DNA from 4 places in the Actinomadura sp. NAK00032 genome. Region 3 is predicted to be linked to each of the others. Evidence: riboswitches for the same ligand, from Rfam matches in the RefSeq annotation. Region 3 holds a riboswitch; each other region holds the start of a gene.
The links. Region 3 has a riboswitch for cobalamin ahead of HUT06_RS24845 (ABC transporter substrate-binding protein). Riboswitches for the same ligand answer to the same signal wherever they lie in the genome.
Positions count from the first base shown of each region.

Region 1: another riboswitch for cobalamin. It lies ahead of HUT06_RS41805 (ribonucleoside-diphosphate reductase subunit alpha); the one in region 3 lies ahead of HUT06_RS24845 (ABC transporter substrate-binding protein).
Region 2: another riboswitch for cobalamin. It lies ahead of cobN (cobaltochelatase subunit CobN); the one in region 3 lies ahead of HUT06_RS24845 (ABC transporter substrate-binding protein).
Region 4: another riboswitch for cobalamin. It lies ahead of bluB (5,6-dimethylbenzimidazole synthase); the one in region 3 lies ahead of HUT06_RS24845 (ABC transporter substrate-binding protein).

Region 1 is NZ_CP054932.1:9,056,213-9,060,107, forward strand. Features, by position in the region: gene HUT06_RS41805 (ribonucleoside-diphosphate reductase subunit alpha) at 1-1,711, opposite strand, end outside; cobalamin riboswitch at 1,850-1,994, opposite strand; gene HUT06_RS41810 (hypothetical protein) at 2,156-2,812, shown strand; gene HUT06_RS41815 (YcnI family protein) at 2,890-3,597, shown strand; gene HUT06_RS41820 (copper resistance CopC family protein) at 3,606-3,895, shown strand, end outside.
Region 2 is NZ_CP054932.1:5,721,897-5,725,791, reverse strand. Features, by position in the region: gene HUT06_RS26720 (precorrin-8X methylmutase) at 1-569, opposite strand, end outside; gene HUT06_RS26715 (precorrin-3B synthase) at 566-1,660, opposite strand; cobalamin riboswitch at 1,732-1,855, shown strand; gene cobN (cobaltochelatase subunit CobN) at 1,908-3,895, shown strand, end outside.
Region 3 is NZ_CP054932.1:5,329,174-5,333,068, forward strand. Features, by position in the region: gene HUT06_RS24830 (ABC transporter substrate-binding protein) at 1-246, opposite strand, end outside; gene HUT06_RS24835 (ABC transporter ATP-binding protein) at 286-1,065, opposite strand; gene HUT06_RS24840 (iron ABC transporter permease) at 1,073-2,179, opposite strand; cobalamin riboswitch at 2,312-2,442, shown strand; gene HUT06_RS24845 (ABC transporter substrate-binding protein) at 2,571-3,560, shown strand; gene HUT06_RS24850 (iron ABC transporter permease) at 3,566-3,895, shown strand, end outside.
Region 4 is NZ_CP054932.1:1,328,323-1,332,217, forward strand. Features, by position in the region: gene HUT06_RS06275 (SDR family NAD(P)-dependent oxidoreductase) at 1-549, opposite strand, end outside; gene HUT06_RS06280 (TetR/AcrR family transcriptional regulator) at 663-1,286, shown strand; gene HUT06_RS06285 (NUDIX domain-containing protein) at 1,283-1,729, shown strand; cobalamin riboswitch at 1,748-1,942, shown strand; gene bluB (5,6-dimethylbenzimidazole synthase) at 1,974-2,600, shown strand; gene HUT06_RS06295 (glycosyltransferase 87 family protein) at 2,497-3,675, opposite strand; gene HUT06_RS06300 (sensor histidine kinase) at 3,809-3,895, shown strand, end outside.

The sequences.
Region 1 (3,895 bases), 3.7 Mb from region 3:
CCAGGTGGAGCCGGCCGCGCGCGGTACGGGTCATGCCGTAGGCGGGCAGCGGCCCGTGCGCGGCGGCGAGGTCGGCGGACGCCCCGTAGGCGGCCAGCGCGATCTCCTCGGCGATGCGCGTCGACAGCGCGCGGGCCTCGTCGGAGTCGAACGGCAGGCGCAGCGTGAAGAAGACGTCGGCGAGACCCATCACGCCCAGCCCGACCGGACGCCACTTGCGGTTGGCCTTCTCCGCCTCCGGCGTGGGGTAGAAGCCCCTGTCGATGGTGCGGTCCAAGAAGCGGACGGCGGTGCGGACCGTTGAACGAAGCCGCTCCCAGTCGACCCCGGCGGGCGTCACGTGCGCGGCCAGATTCACCGATCCGAGGTTGCAGACGGCGGCCTCGCCATCGCTGGTCACCTCAAGGATCTCTGTGCACAGGTTGGAGAGGTGGACGACCCTCTTTTCGGGTGGTGTGGAGGGTCGCCCCTCCACGGGCGGCTCGCCGGGCTCGGCGGTCTGGTTGCAGGCGCGGTTGGCGGCGTCCTTGAACGTCATCCATCCGTTGCCCGTCTCCGCGAGGGTGCGCATCATGCGCCCGTACAGCTTGCGGGCCGGGACCTGCCGGACGAACCGTCCGTCCCGCTCCGCCGCCCGGTACGCCGCGTCGAACTCGTCCCCCCAGAGGTCGGCCAACTCGGGGACCTCCTTCGGGTCGAACAGCGACCAGGGCGCGTCGTCCTCGACGCGGCGCATGAACTCGTCCGGGATCCAGTTGGCGAGGTTCAGGTTGTGGGTGCGGCGCGCGTCCTCGCCCGTGTTGTCGCGCAGTTCGAGGAACTCCTCGACGTCGGCGTGCCACGGCTCCAGGTAGACGCAGGCGGCGCCCTTGCGGCGGCCGCCCTGGTTGACGGCGGCGACGGACGAGTCCAGCGTGCGCAGCCACGGGACGATGCCGTTGGAGTGCCCGTTCGTGCCGCGGATCAGCGAGCCCCGCGAGCGCACCTTCGTCCACGAGATGCCGATGCCGCCCGCGTACTTGCTGAGCCGCGCGACCTGCCCGTACCGCTCGTAGATCGCCTCCAGCTCGTCGCGCGGCGAGTCGAGCAGGAAGCACGACGACAGCTGCGGGCGGCGCGCGGCCGAGTTGAACAGGGTCGGCGAGCTGGGCAGGTACGACAGCGTGCTGAGCAGGCCGTACAGGTCCGCCGCCTCGTCCACCGTGTCGGCGAGGCCGCATGCCACGCGCAGCAGGAAGTGCTGCGGACGCTCCAGGACGAGCCGCGAACGCGGATGCCTCAGCAGATACCGGTCGTAGAGGGTGCGGAGCCCGAAGTACTCGAACCGGTCGTCGGCGCCGTCGTCGATGAGCGCGTCGAGTGCGGCGGCGTTGGCGGCGACGAACGCGGCCGGACCGTCCGCCAGCAGGCCCTCCCGGTGCCCGGCGGCGACCGACTCGGCGAACGCCGTGACGCCGGCGGACGCCGCCTCGTCCCGGATCCGGGCGCCGAGCAGCCGCGCGGCGACCTTCGAGTAGCCGGGTTCGGCGGCCACCAGGGCGGCGGCCTCGGCGATCGCGAGATCCCGCAGCGCCGCCGTGTCCAGCCCGTCGCCGGACCGGACGGCGGCCAGCACGCGCCCCGCCGCCACATCCGGTACCCCGGCGCAGGCGGCCTCGACCTCCCCGGCGATGCCCCCGGCCGCCGGTGCGTCGGCCAACACTTGTGTCACGTGCTTCTCCCCTCGCAAGCCGCCTCGCGGAGGCATGCGAACGGGACGCGACGGCATGCCGCGCTCCGCCCCCGGCCCACCCGCGAAGCCTGGACGTGTCGGCCCGAGGGGACGACCCCCGGACCTTCTCGTGCGGGCAGGTCTTCGGACTCGCGGGCGGCGCACCTGTCAGGCACGTCCTACTGGCCGTCGCTTCCCGGGCCCGGCGGGCCCAGTGCTCATGACGGCGGTCGTTCCCGCTCACCGCTGCGGGGCAGTCCCGGAATCGCACCGGGTTCCCTCTCACGACGCCCCCGCCGCCGGGCGGCGGGGGCGTACCAGCACGGGGTTGAACCCTACATCTTGTTTGCGATCAATGCGCAACCCCAAGATGTTGGGCGTGTCGCCGTGGGTTTCCGGGGTCGGGTACACGGTCGCGGACCGGGGTGGCACGATGGTGCCGTCATGTCGGAGCGTTCCCCGCAGCCCCTGTTCCGCGCCGCACGCGCGGTGGTGTTCGCCACCGTGTGCGTCGCGCTGGCGGCGCTCGGGCACGTCCTCGCAGGCGGGGCGGCCGTCCCGCTCTGGGCGGGGACGATGGGGTTCGGCGCGGTCGTCGGCGTGACGCTGATGCTGGCGGGCCATGAGCGCTCGCTCGGCACGATCCTGGGCGGGCTCCTCGGCGGGCAGTTCGCCCTGCACACGCTGTTCACGGGCGCAGCCGCCGATCCGGCCGCGCACCCCATGCCCGCCATGGCGGGCCACACCCCGGCGATGCACGCCGCCATGACCGACGCCGCCGCGATGCCCGGCGCCACCGCCGCGCATGGCGGCAACGGCCTGGCCATGACGCTCGCGCACTGCGTCGCCGCGCTGGTCGCCGCCTGGTGGCTGCGGCGCGGCGAACGGTCCGTGTGGACGATGGCCCGGCGGGTCGCCGCGGCCGCCGACCGTCCCGTCCGGCTGCTCCTCGCCCTGCTCACCATCGAACCGGCCGGGCCGCCGCGCCCGGCCGTCCCCGCCCCGGCGCCGGCCGCCGTCCCCGCCGTCGACCGCGCGCTGCGGCACCAGGTCGTCCGGCGGGGTCCCCCGTTCCGTTCGAGGGCGCTCGCGCACATCTGACGCGCGCGCCGTACGTCACCGGACGCCGATCCACGGCGCATCCGGCTCTTCCCGTACGACTCGAACGGAGTTCCCGCATGTCCTTCACCGTGCCCGCGCGCCGCGCCGGCGCCATCGTCTCCCTCGCCGCCCTCTCGGTGCTCGGGGCGGCCACGGCCGCGTCCGCGCACGTCACCGCCAACCCGAAGAGCGCCGAGCAGGGCTCCTACGCCAAGGTCTCGTTCCGGGTGCCGAACGAGCGCGACAACGCCGCCACGACCAAGGTCGTCGTGCACCTGCCCGTCGACCACCCGCTCGCGTCGGTGTCCGTCCGGCCGACCCCGGGCTGGACGGTGAAGGCGGAGAAGTCCAAGCTGCCGAAGCCGATCCAGTCCCACGGCGGCGAGCTGACCGAGGCCGTCACCACGATCACCTGGTCGGGCGGCAAGATCGAGGCCGGTCGGTTCGAGGAGTTCGACGTCTCCATGGGGCCGCTCCCGACCGACACGGACCAGCTGATGTTCAAGGCCGACCAGACCTACTCCAACGGCGAGGTCGTCAAGTGGGAGGAGGCGCCGGCCGAGGGCGCCGCCGAACCCGAGCACCCGGCGCCGACGCTCCAGCTCACCCCGAAGGGCGGCGCCGCCACGGTCGGCCTGACCGCCGAGAAGAAGCCCGCCGCCGAGGCCGCCGCCTCGTCCGAGGACGGGACGGCCCGCCTCCTCGGCGGCATCGGCATCGCGGTCGGCGTCGTCGGCCTCGGCCTCGGCGGCTACGGCCTGAGCCGCGCCCGGAGCCGGGCATGATCACGGCGATGCGACGGATCGCGGCCGGCGTGCTGGCCGCCGGGACGGTCCTGGCCCTGACCGCGGCGCCGGCCTCCGCCCACGCCGCGCTGACGTCCGCCACCCCGGAGAAGGACTCGACGGTCGCGGCGCCGACCGAGATCGTCCTGACCTACTCCGACCCGGTGCGGCTGCCACGCGTGGTGCTGACGGACGCGTCGGGCGCGCAGCACCAGGCCGGGTCGCCGCGGGCGGTCGACAACAAGGTCACCCAGGCGGTCAACGGCACGCTGCCGAACGGCAAGTACACGGTGGGCTG
Region 2 (3,895 bases), 390 kb from region 3:
CCGCCGCGCCGCCCGCGCACCACCAGGTGGTCGAGCCCGCTCGCGGCGAGCGCCTCCTTCGACTCGGCCGCGCCGATGAACCCGACCGGGATCCCGAGCACCGCCGCCGGACGCCCCGCGCCCGCCGCCACCAGCTCCAGCAGCCGGAACAGCGCGGTCGGCGCGTTGCCGATCGCCACGACCGACCCCTCGAGCCGGTCCAGCCACAGGTCGAGGGCCGCCGCGCTGCGCGTGGTGCCGAGCCGCTCCGCCAGCGCGGGCACCTCCGGCTCGCCCAGCGCGCACACCACGTCGTTGCCCGCCGGCAGCCGCGCGCGCGTGATACCGGACGCGACCATCCGCGCGTCGCACAGGACCGGCGCGCCGTCCAGCAGCGCCGCCCGCGCCCGCGCCACGACCCCCGGCGACCAGCCCAGATCCCGGACGAGGTCGGTCATCCCGCAGGCGTGGATCATCCGCACCGCGACGCGCGCGACGTCGTCCGGCAGGCCCGACAGGTCGGCCTCCGCGCGGATCGTCGCGAAGGACCGCCGGTAGATCTCGGCGCCGTCCCGGACATAGTCCATCACCGCTGCTCCTCAGGCATCCTCAGCACGACCGGGCCGCGGGGCGTCCCGCAGCGCCGCTCGCATCCCGCCCAGTGGACGGGCGTCTCGGGTGCGCGCTCCAGCCCGGCGACCCACCGCCGCGCCTCGCCCAGCACGTCGCCGCGCGACTTCGCGCAGCCGGGGCTCCCGGTGCAGGCGGTGACCCCGACCCACGGCGACGCGGCGTCGACCGCGAACCCCGCCGCCGCGAGCACCGCCGCGACCTCGCCGGCCTCGCCGGAAGTCAGATCCCGCAGCACGACGCTCCGCCACGGCGTGACCCGCACGCTGCCCGAGGACCCGGCGAGAGCCTCGGCCCGCGCGCCCGACAGCCGACCGAGCGGCGGCACGACCTCCAGCGCGACGAGCCCGTCCCGCTGCCGGACGATCCCGGCGTACGGGGGCCGGGGCTCAGGGGGCGCGCCGGGTTCCTCCGCACTCGCGCCGAGCCGTCCGGCGACGAGCCGCGCCCCGTCCGGGACCTCCGAGACCCGCCACGCGTCCCCCCGGACGTCGAGGAACGCCGCCGCGGCCGCGACCAGCGTCGCGACCGCGTCACCGGCGGGAACGGAGACCCGTGCCCCGGCGACGCGGAGGCCGTCCGGCGCGAAGGTCAGGTCGGCGTCCACGGCGGCCGCGTCGCCGGTGCCGTCGTCCAGCGCGAACAGGAAGCGGCCCGGCAGGCCGGCCAGCCGCGGGTTCGCGCACAGCGCCCGGTCGAGGGCCGCGACCAGCGGATCCGTCGCCAGGACGCCGTGCCGGCCGCGCCCGCCGAGCGGGGACGCGACGATGTTGCGCACCCGCTCGTGGGACGGCGACGGCAGCAGCCCCGCCGCCTCCAGGCGCGCCGCGAGCGCCGCCGGATCGCGGACGCCGCGCAGCTGCAGATTGCCGCGCGAGGTGAGTTCGATCACGTCGCGGCCCAGCTCGCGGGCGGCGGCGCCGAGCACTTCGAGCTGCGCGGACGACACCGCGCCGCCCGGCACCCGGACACGCGCCAGCGGCCCGTCGGCGGCGTTGTGGGTGCGCAGCGCACCGGGGCACGCGTCGGCGTGCGGTCTGACAATCGGCACGGGGAGGATGTTAACCACACTTTGCGGGCGGGCCGCGCTGCCGTACTGTTCTCCCCAGGCGATGGCAATGGGAGGAAGCCGGTGTGAATCCGGCGCGGTCCCGCCACTGTGACCGGGGAGCGAACCCCGCTTGAGGCCACTGTCCGCACGGACGGGAAGGCCGGGGCGAGCATCGATCCGGGAGCCAGGAGACTCCTGCCGTCGCGACACCCGCTACCGGGGCGAGGACCCCAGGGGAGGAACGGCCGTGTCCGCTGGCACCGTGCTGCTGCTGTCGACGTCCGACACCGATCTGCTGAGCGCCCGCGCGTCCGGCGCCGGCTACCGGCTCGGCAATCCCGCCCGGCTCACCGCCGCCGACCTGCCCGCACTGACCGAGGGCACGGGCCTCGTCGTGGTCCGGCTGCTCGGCGGGCGGCGCGTTTGGGAGGACGGGCTCGACGCGCTCCTCGCCGGCCCCCGCCCGGTGGTGGTCCTCGGCGGCGAGCAGGCCCCCGACGCCGAGCTGATGGAGCTGTCCCGGCTCCGCGGCGGGGTCGCCGCCGGCGTGTGCGCCGAGGCCCACGCCTACCTCGCGCACGGCGGGCCCGCCAACCTCGCCGAGCTGCACGCGTTCCTGTCCGACACCGTGCTGCTGACCGGGCGCGGGTTCGCGCCCCCGGCCGCGACGCCGACGTGGGGGCGGCTCGAACGCGAGCCCCGCACCACCGAGGGCCCCGTCGTCGGCGTGCTCTACTACCGCGCCCACCACATGGCCGGGAACACCGCGTTCGCCGAGGCGCTGTGCGCGGCCGTCGAGGACGCGGGCGGGCAGGCCATGCCCGTCTTCTGCTCGTCCCTGCGCACCGCCGAGCCCGCGCTGCTCGACACCCTCCGCCGGGCGGACGCGCTGGTCGTGACCGTCCTCGCGGCGGGCGGGTCCAGGCCCGCGACCGCCGGGGCGGGCGGCGACGACGAGGCGTGGGACGTCGGCGCCCTCGCCGCGCTCGACGTCCCGATCCTGCAGGGCCTCTGCCTCACCACCAGCCGCGCCGCCTGGGAGGACAGCGACGACGGCCTGTCCCCGCTGGACGCCGCGTCGCAGGTCGCGATCCCCGAGTTCGACGGCCGGATCATCACCGTCCCGTTCTCGTTCAAGGAGATCGACGAGGACGGCCTCACCGTCTACCGGGCCGACCCGGAGCGGGCGGCGCGCGTCGCGGGGATCGCCGTCCGGCACGGCCGCCTGCGGCACACCCCGCCCGCCGAGCGCCGCGTCGCGGTGATGCTGTCGGCGTACCCGACCAAGCACTCCCGCGTCGGGAACGCCGTCGGGCTCGACACCCCGGCGAGCACCGTCCGGCTGCTGGCCCGCCTCCGCGACGAGGGCCACGACCTGGGCGGAGGCTTCCCCGGCGTCGGCGACGACGCCGCGGGCCTGGACGGCGACGCGCTCATCCACGCGCTCATCGCCGCCGGCGGCCAGGACGAGGACTGGCTCACCGAGGAGCAGCTCGCGGGCAACCCCGTCCGGATCTCCGGCGCGTCCTACGAGCGCTGGTACCGGACGCTCCCCGAGGAACTGCGCGGCGAGATGGAGCTGCACTGGGGGCCGCCTCCCGGGCAGCTGTTCGTGCAGGACGGCGACATCGTCCTCGCCGCGCTCCGCGCCGGGAACGTCGTCGTCATGGTGCAGCCGCCGCGCGGCTTCGGGCAGAACCCCATCGCGATCTACCACGACCCCGACCTGCCGCCCAGCCACCACTACCTGGCCGCCTACCGGTGGCTGTCGGACGAGTTCGGCGCGCACGCCATCGTCCACGTCGGCAAGCACGGCAACCTGGAATGGCTGCCGGGCAAGGCGGCGGGCATGTCGGCGCGGTGCGGCACCGACGCCGCGCTCGGCGACGTCCCGCTGATCTACCCGTTCCTCGTCAACGACCCGGGGGAGGGGACGCAGGCCAAGCGCCGCGCGCACGCCGTCCTCGTCGACCACATGGTCCCGCCGATGGCCCGCGCCGAGACCTACGGCGACATCGCCCGCCTCGAACAGCTCCTGGACGAGCACGCGGCGATCGCCGCGATGGACCCGGCGAAGCTGCCCGCGATCCGCGCCCAGATCTGGACGCTGATCCAGGCCGCGAAACTCGACCACGACCTCGGCCTGGACGACCGCCCGCACGACACCGAGTTCGACGACTTCCTCCTGCACGTCGACGGCTGGCTGTGCGAGGTGAAGGACGCGCAGATCCGCGA
Region 3 (3,895 bases):
CCCGGCGCGCGAGCCCAGCCGGTCCAGCACGCCGAGCGAGGACAGGTACTGCAGCGGGGCGCTGTTGACGATCATGGCGCGGGAGGGCGCCTCGCCCACCCTGACGTCCACCCCGCAGTTCTCGACGGTGAGGGGGTAGCGCACCGTCGTACCGCTCTGGCCGCCCGCCTCTCGGCCCGCCGGGCCGCATCCGGCCAGCGCGGCGGCCAGCAGCCCGGCCCCGAACCAGGCGAGGTATCGCTTCATCTGGCGCATCGCTCCTTGCGGTGGTCGTCCGGCGTCCGGTCAGCCGGTGCTCGCGGGCGCGGCGTCGAGCGGGTGGAAGAGGAACTGGATGCCGCGGGAGGTCTCCAAGCGCTCGACACCGACGCCGTAGACGCCTTCGAGGAGTCCGGGCGTCAGCACGTCGGCGCACGGGCCGTGCGCGACGACGCCGCCCCGCTGGAGGACGAGGACGTCGTCGCAGTAGCGGGCGGCCAGGTTGAGGTCGTGGAGCACGATGACCGTGGTGATGCCGAGCCCGCGGATCATGGTGAGCAGCTCGTGCTGGAACCGGATGTCGAGGTGGTTGGTCGGCTCGTCGAGCACCAGGTGCGCGGGCTGCTGCGCCAGCGCGCGGGCGATCATCACGCGCTGTTTCTCGCCGCCGGACAGCCGGACGAAGACCCGGTCCGCCAGGTGCCGGGCGCCGACCCTGCGCAGCGCGGCCGCCGCGATCCGGTGGTCGCCGGCGCCGTTGCGGGAGAACGTCGACTGGTGCGGCGCCCGGCCGAGCATGACCATGTCGGCCACGGTCAGCGGCAGGTCGCCCGCCGACTCCTGCAGCACGACGGCGACCCGCCGGGCGAGTTCGCGGTGGGGCAGGGAGTCCAGCGGGCGCCCGTCGATCAGGACCTGCCCGCTGCGGGGCGGCACGATCCCGGTGAGCATCCGGACCACCGTCGTCTTGCCGCTGCCGTTGGGGCCGAGCAGCCCGAGGATCCGGCCGGTCCCGGCCCGCACGTCGACGTCGCGCACCACGGTCGCCGCGCCGTAGGCGTAGCTGAGCCCGCGTCCTTCGATCATGGCTGTCTCACTCGCTTCCGGCGTGCGGGCGGCGGACCAGGATGAGCAGGAACGGCGCGCCGACCAGCGCGGTGATGATGCCGATCGGCAGTTCCTGCGGGCTGAGGACCATGCGTGCGGCCAGGTCGGCCCACAGCAGGAACGTCGCGCCGATGAGCGCGGCGACGGGCACGGCCCGGCGGTGCGTGGCCCCCACGACGCGCCGGGCCAGATGCGGGATCACCAGCCCGACGAAGCCGATGCTGCCCGAGGAGGCCACCAGCACCCCCACCGCCAGGGACACCAGGACCAGCAGCACCAGGCGGAACCCCGCCGGCGAGACGCCCAGGGTGTGCGCGGTCTCGTCGCCGATCGCGAGCGCGTCCAGCCGGCGTCCCCACAGCGTGAGCAGGACGGTCACCAGCACGACTGCCGCCACGACCACGAACAGGGGCGCCGACCAGTGCGCGAGTGCCAGCGTGCCCAGCAGCCAGAACAGCACCGACCGCGACCCCTCGGCCGAATCGGACGCGAAGATCAGGAAGCTGGTCAGCGCGTAGAGCGCGTACCCGACGGCCACCCCGGTCATCAGCAGCCGGGTCGAGGTGATCCGCCCGGCCGTCCGGGCGATCACGAACACCAGCAGCGACGCGGCCAGCGCGCCCAGGAACGCGGCGATCTGCAGCGCGTGCTCGCCCCACCCCGCGCCGAACCCGAACAGGATCGCGGCGGCCGCGCCCGCCGAGCCGCCGGAGTTGACGCCCAGCAGGTACGGGTCGGCGAGCATGTTGCGCACCATCGCCTGCAGCGCCATGCCGGTGACGGCGAGCCCGGCGCCGACCGCCGCCCCCAGCAGCACGCGCGGCAACCGGACCCGCCACACGATCGAGTCGTGCGCCGGACGCCAGGTGACCTCGGCCGGGCTGCCGACCAGGTGGTGGCCGACCACGTCGAGGACGGTCGTGGGCGGCACCGCCACCGCGCCCATCGCGACCGCGGCGACGACCGTGGCGAGCAGGACCGCCACGAGCCCGAGCAGGAGCAGCAGGTACCGGCGCCGCCGGGAGGACGCCCCCAGGTCGTCGCCGCCGGAGTCCGGCAGCGCGACGGACGGGACCGCCGATGACGAGACCATGCATCCCCTCAGTTATTGCGAGCTATATGCAGTAACTAATGACATGCAGGAGTGTCCTGTCAAGGGAGATCATCATGTGACGCGGCGCTCACCTGCCGGATGTGTCACGATGTGCGGAGTAGGCGACGGCGGAACGAGGAAGCCGGTGCGAATCCGGCGCGGTCCCGCCACTGTGATCGGCGAGCGGATCCCGAACCATGCCACTGCCCGCGCACGCGGGTGGGAAGGCCGGGACGAGCGTTGACCCGAGAGCCAGGAGACTCACGCGGTCGCCTCCTCGATCGGACTGGGGCGGATCTCCCCAGAGAGGAGGGGCTGTATGCCCATGGGTTCGGCATGCCCGGCACCGCGCCGGACGGCGGCGCACATCTCACGCTCGAAGGCGCTCTTGGTGACCGGCGTGCGCGGCGGGCGGGCGCTGGCCGTCCTGGCGATGCTCGTGCTGCTGTCGGCCGGCTGCGGCGGCGCGGAGCGCGTCACGGGCGGGACGTCCGGTTCGCCGCCGGACGGGTTCCCGGTGACGGTCGCCAACTGCGGGGTGACGACCACGTACCAGCGGCCGCCGCGGCGGGCGGTCTCGCTCAACCAGCACGCGACCGAGGTGATGCTGGCGCTCGGCCTGGAGAAGTCGATGGTGGGGACCGGCTACCTGGACGACGAGGTGCTGCCGGAGTTCCGGCGGGCCTACGACCGGGTGAAGGTCATCTCCAGGGAGTACCCCTCGTTCGAGACGCTGCTGGCGGCCGAGCCCGACTTCGTGTACGGGGGCTGGAAGAGCGCCTTCGACGAGAAGGCGGGCCGCGGCCGGGCCGCGTTGCGGAAGGCGGGCATCGACACCCGTCTCAACATCGAGGAATGCCCGGCGGGGCCGGTGACCGCGGCCACCGCCGAGGAGGAGATCCGGGCCGTCGCCGAGGTCTTCGGTGTCCCGGACCGGGCCGAGCGGCGGATCGCCTTGATGCGCGCCGTCCTGGACGGGGTGAAGCGCGCGCTGTCGGGCGCCGCGCCGGTCAAGGTGGCCGTCTACGACAGCGGGGACAAGACCGCCTTCACCGCGGGCGGCGCCGGGATCGGCAACGAGATGATCCGGCTGGCGGGCGGGACCAACCTGTTCGCCGACGTGGACAAGCCCTACGGGAACGTCTCCTTCGAGCAGTTCGCCGAGCGCGCACCGGACGTCGTCCTCATCTACGACTACGGCGAGCAGTCCGCCGAGGACAAGAAGAAGTTCCTGCTGAGCAATCCCGCGCTCAAGGACGTCCCCGCCATCAGGGACCGGCGGTTCGCGGTGCTGCCGCTGTCGTCCACGGTGACCGGCGTGAGGGTCGCGGACGCGGTGGCCTCGCTGGCCCGGCAACTGCACCCGGACCGCTTCGCGTGACCGGCGTGACCGAAGCCCGCGGCTCCGGCGCCCGGACGGCGGCGGCCGCGCCCGCTCCGCGCCGCCGGCTCCCCTACCCGCTGGTCCTGGCGCTGCTGGGTGCGCTGGTGCTGGCGGCGGCCACGGCGGGGATCTCGGCGGGCTCGGTCCGGCTGCCGCCCGAGCAGGTCTGGGGCATCCTGCTGCACCGCCTGCATCCGGCGCTGGCCGCCCCGGACTGGCCGCCCGTCCGCGAGACGATCGTGCTGGACGTCCGGCTCCCCCGCGTGCTGCTGTGCGGGGTGGTCGGCGCGGGCCTGTCGGTGTGCGGGATGGCGCTGCAGGCGCTGGTGCGC
Region 4 (3,895 bases), 4.0 Mb from region 3:
GCCCGGTTCCACCAGGACCACGCGCACGCCCTGGGTGGTGACTTCCTGCCGGAGTGCCTCGGAGAAGGCGTTGACGCCGAACTTCGTCGCGGCGTAGACGCCGCCGCCCGCTGATGCGATCCGTCCTGACGTCGAGGAGACCTGGAGGACGGTGCCCTTGCTCTCCAGGAGGTGCGGCAGGGCCGCGTGGACCGCGTACATCGAGCCGAGCAGGTTCGTTTCGACCATGCGGGTCCATTCGGTGGTGTCGGCGCCCGCGATCGGGCCGCTGAGCATCACCCCGGCGTTGTTCACCAGGACGTCCAGGCCGCCGAAGTGTTCGACGGTCGCGGCGACCGCGGCCTGCACTGACCGTTGGTCCGTCACGTCCAGGTCGAGGGGGAGCACCTCGCCCGGTGCCTTGTCCGCCAGGGCCGTCAGGCGGTCGGCTCGGCGGGCGCCGGCGGCCAGGCTCGCGCCGGCGGTGGACAGGGCCAGTGCGGTCGCCTCGCCAATGCCCGAGGACGCTCCGGTGACCAGGATGACCTTTCCGGCGAGCGTGTCGTTCATGTCGTGTCCTTTCGTGGCCCACCTAAGCGGACCGGGTGGTCACCTTAGCCTAGCTCATAAGCGGACCGATTGGTCACCTTAGATAGAGTGGGCGCTGGAGGAAGGAGCGGCACATGGCCAGAACCGTCCCGTCGCGCAGTGACGCGGTGCGCAATCGGCGGCTGCTGCTGGACGCCGCGGCCCGGACGTTCGCCGAGCGCGGGGTCGAGGTGTCCATCGGGGAGATCGCGGAGTGCGCCGGGGTGGGCAAGGGCACGGTCTTCCGGCACTTCTCCTCCAAGGCCGATCTGCTCGCGGCGATCATGCTCGGCATGCTGGACGAGCTGGAGAGCACCGGGACCGCGCTGCTGGAGGACGACGATGCCGGGCGGGCGCTGCGGGAGTTCATGGCCGCCGGGGTGGAGATCTTCGTCAGGGACCGGGCGTTCTGCGAGGTCGTCGGCCGTCCGTCGCTGCAGAGCGAGCAGGTGCGGGAGGCGATCCAGCGGCTGCGCGACGTCGCGGAGGAGATCACCGACCGTGCCCGGCGGCAGGGGGCCGTGCGGCCGGACGTCACCGGCACCGATGTGGTCCTGCTGCTGACCGGCATCCAGCACACGGCGGCGCCGCTGCTGGACCATGAGCCGCAGGCCTGGCGGCGTTATCTCGAACTGGCCCTCGACGGGCTTTCCGCCGGCTCGCGGCCGGACCTGCCCTACCCGCCGCCGGGGCGGCTGTCGCTTGGTCCCGGCGTTTGAGTCCGCCCAGGATTCGTGTCGCCGCTTATGTGGTCAGGTACGGCTCCGGTCCTGAGCTGCTCGTCTTCGACCACGTCGGCATGCCGGACGCGGGGACTCAGGTGCCTGCGGGTGGTGTGAGGGGCGGCGAAGATCTGGTGCGTGCCGTTCTGCGGGAGGTTTTTGAGGAGACGGGGCTTGGCGATGTCTCGGTTGTTCGGCGTGTTGCTGTTGAGGAGAAGCCGCATCCTTGCACTGGCGAGCCTCGCAAGACGTCGTTTTTTCATCTTGTCGCGGGGGCGTCCGTGGCGGATGCGTGGGAGCACGTGGTGGACGGTGATGGCGGCGATGCGGGGTTGAGGTTTGCGTGCCGGTTCGTGGCGTTGCCGTTGGTGCGGCCGCTCGCGGACGACCAGGGGGCTTGGCTGGGGCTCATCGACCCGGCCTTCGGTCGTGAGCGTTGACGGCGGTAGGGTCGCCGGTGGCATGAACTGATGCGGGGTGCCCCTTCGTGGGGAGAATCGGGAAGCCGGTGTGAATCCGGCACGGGCCCGCCGCGGTGACCGGGGAGCTGCCGTCCACGCGCGTTTGCGCGGCCACTGGCCGGAAGGCTGGGAAGGCGGGCGGCCGGCGTCGATCCGGGAGTCCGAAGACCGGCCCCGCTCCACGCGGCCGCCCTGTGGCGGCCCGACGCAGCGGGAGCCTGCCATGGAGCTTTACGACGTCATCCACCGCCGCCGCGATGTGCGTGCCGAGTTCACCGGTGCGCCCATTGCCCGGGACGTTCTCGACCGGGTGCTCGCGGCGGCGCATGCCGCGCCGAGCGTGGGGCTGTCGCAGCCCTGGGATTTCATTCTGGTGAGGGATGCCCGGCTTCGGCGTGCCTTTCATGAGCATGTCGAGGGGGAGCGGGCCGTATTCGCTCGCGGTCTGCGTGGGGACGCCGCTGAGCGGTTCGCGAAGATCAAGATTGATGGGGTTCTGGAGTCTTCCCTTTCCGTTGTGGTCACTTACGACGCCGCTCGGGGCGGGCCTGCGGTTCTGGGACGGCACGCGATCGCGGACGCGGGGCTGTACTCGGTCTGCCTGGCCATTCAGAACCTGTGGCTGGCCGCTACGGCGGAGGGCCTCGGCGTGGGGTGGGTGTCGTTCTACCGGGAGGCCTATCTGCGTGAGTTGCTCGGCATTCCGGTGGACGTTCGTCCGGTCGCCTGGCTGTGTCTTGGGCCGGTCAGCCGTCTGCAACCCGCTCCGGATCTCGAACGGCACGGGTGGCGGCAGCGGCGGGCACTGGACGCCGCTGTTCACCTTGACCGGTGGGCGGGGCGGTCTTGAGGCGGATCGCCATGTGGGCCAGGAAGGCCATGCCGGCCAGCAGGTAGCAGTTGGCGATCGGGGTCAGGAAGATGTGGAAGCCGTATTGGAGCGGGTGGCCGTTGTGGGGCGTCCACCAGAGGGGTGAGAGCGCGAAGAGGACGTAGGCGGCCAGGGCGGTTTTGCGGTTGCCGTTTCTGAGGAGTACCGCCAGGGCCGGGACGATCCATACCCAGTGGTGCGCCCAGGAGATGGGGGAGACCAGTAGGCCGGTGGCCCCTGTTACCGCCGTTGCGGCCAGCCAGTCGCCCCGCCTGGCCCATAGGACGGCGATCGCCAGGCCGATCGCGCCGATCGTCAGGGGGATGGCGGTGTACCAGTCGCCTACTTCGGCCGTCCCGCGCAATATGCGGGTCAGCGTGCCGTAAGGGGATTGATTGCTGATGTACGGGACGCCCACGCGGGACGTGTCGTAGAAAGTGTCCAGCCAATAGACGCGGGACGCTTCCGGGGCGATGGCGTAGGCGAGCAGGGTGCAGGCGGCGAAGGTCGCCGTCGCGGTCACGGCGTCTCTCGTGCGCCTTGTCAGCAGGAGCAGGACGACGAAGACGGCCGGGGTCAGTTTGATCGCGGTCGCGATGCCGATGGCGATTCCGGCGGGGCGGCCCTGGGCGGCGCGGTGCATGTCGGCCAGGACCAGGGCCAGCAGGAAGAGGTTGACCTGGCCCAGGAAGAACGAGTGGTAGACCGGTTCCAATAGGAGGCCGGCCGCTACGACCGCGATGAGAGGAGCCCGCCGGCCGGTCAGTCTCAGAGCCGCCCGGCAGGCCCAGATGAAGGCGGCCAGCGCGGCGAATTGCCAGATCACGCGGGCCACGGTCAGGGGTAGCAGGGAGAGGGGAGTGAAGAGAGCGGCGAAGAACGGGGTGTTGGTGAACCAGTGGTCGGCCAGTTGTTCCGTGTAGAGGCGGGTGCCGTCTGCTATGGCGTCCCCGCCCAGCCAGTAGATGCGGAAATCCAGTGAGTCGTAGGCGAGAGAGAAAATTGCTATTGCCGCGACTTCGATGGCCAAGAGCAGTGGCACCCAGCGTTTCATGCGGATAACGGTGTCGGTGGGCCCGGTTTTCGCGCATCGGGCCGTCGCACACATTCGCGGAACGCCCGTTAGCCCACGGGATTACGCCTGCGGGCCAATGTGTGGGGGAACGGCCGGCGGTTACGATCGGCGCATGTCAGCCCGAGTGCGCCGCCTCAGCGGGGCGGTTCTCCTCTGGTCGGGAGCCGCTCTCTATCCCGGCGTCCTGTTCCTCGTCCTC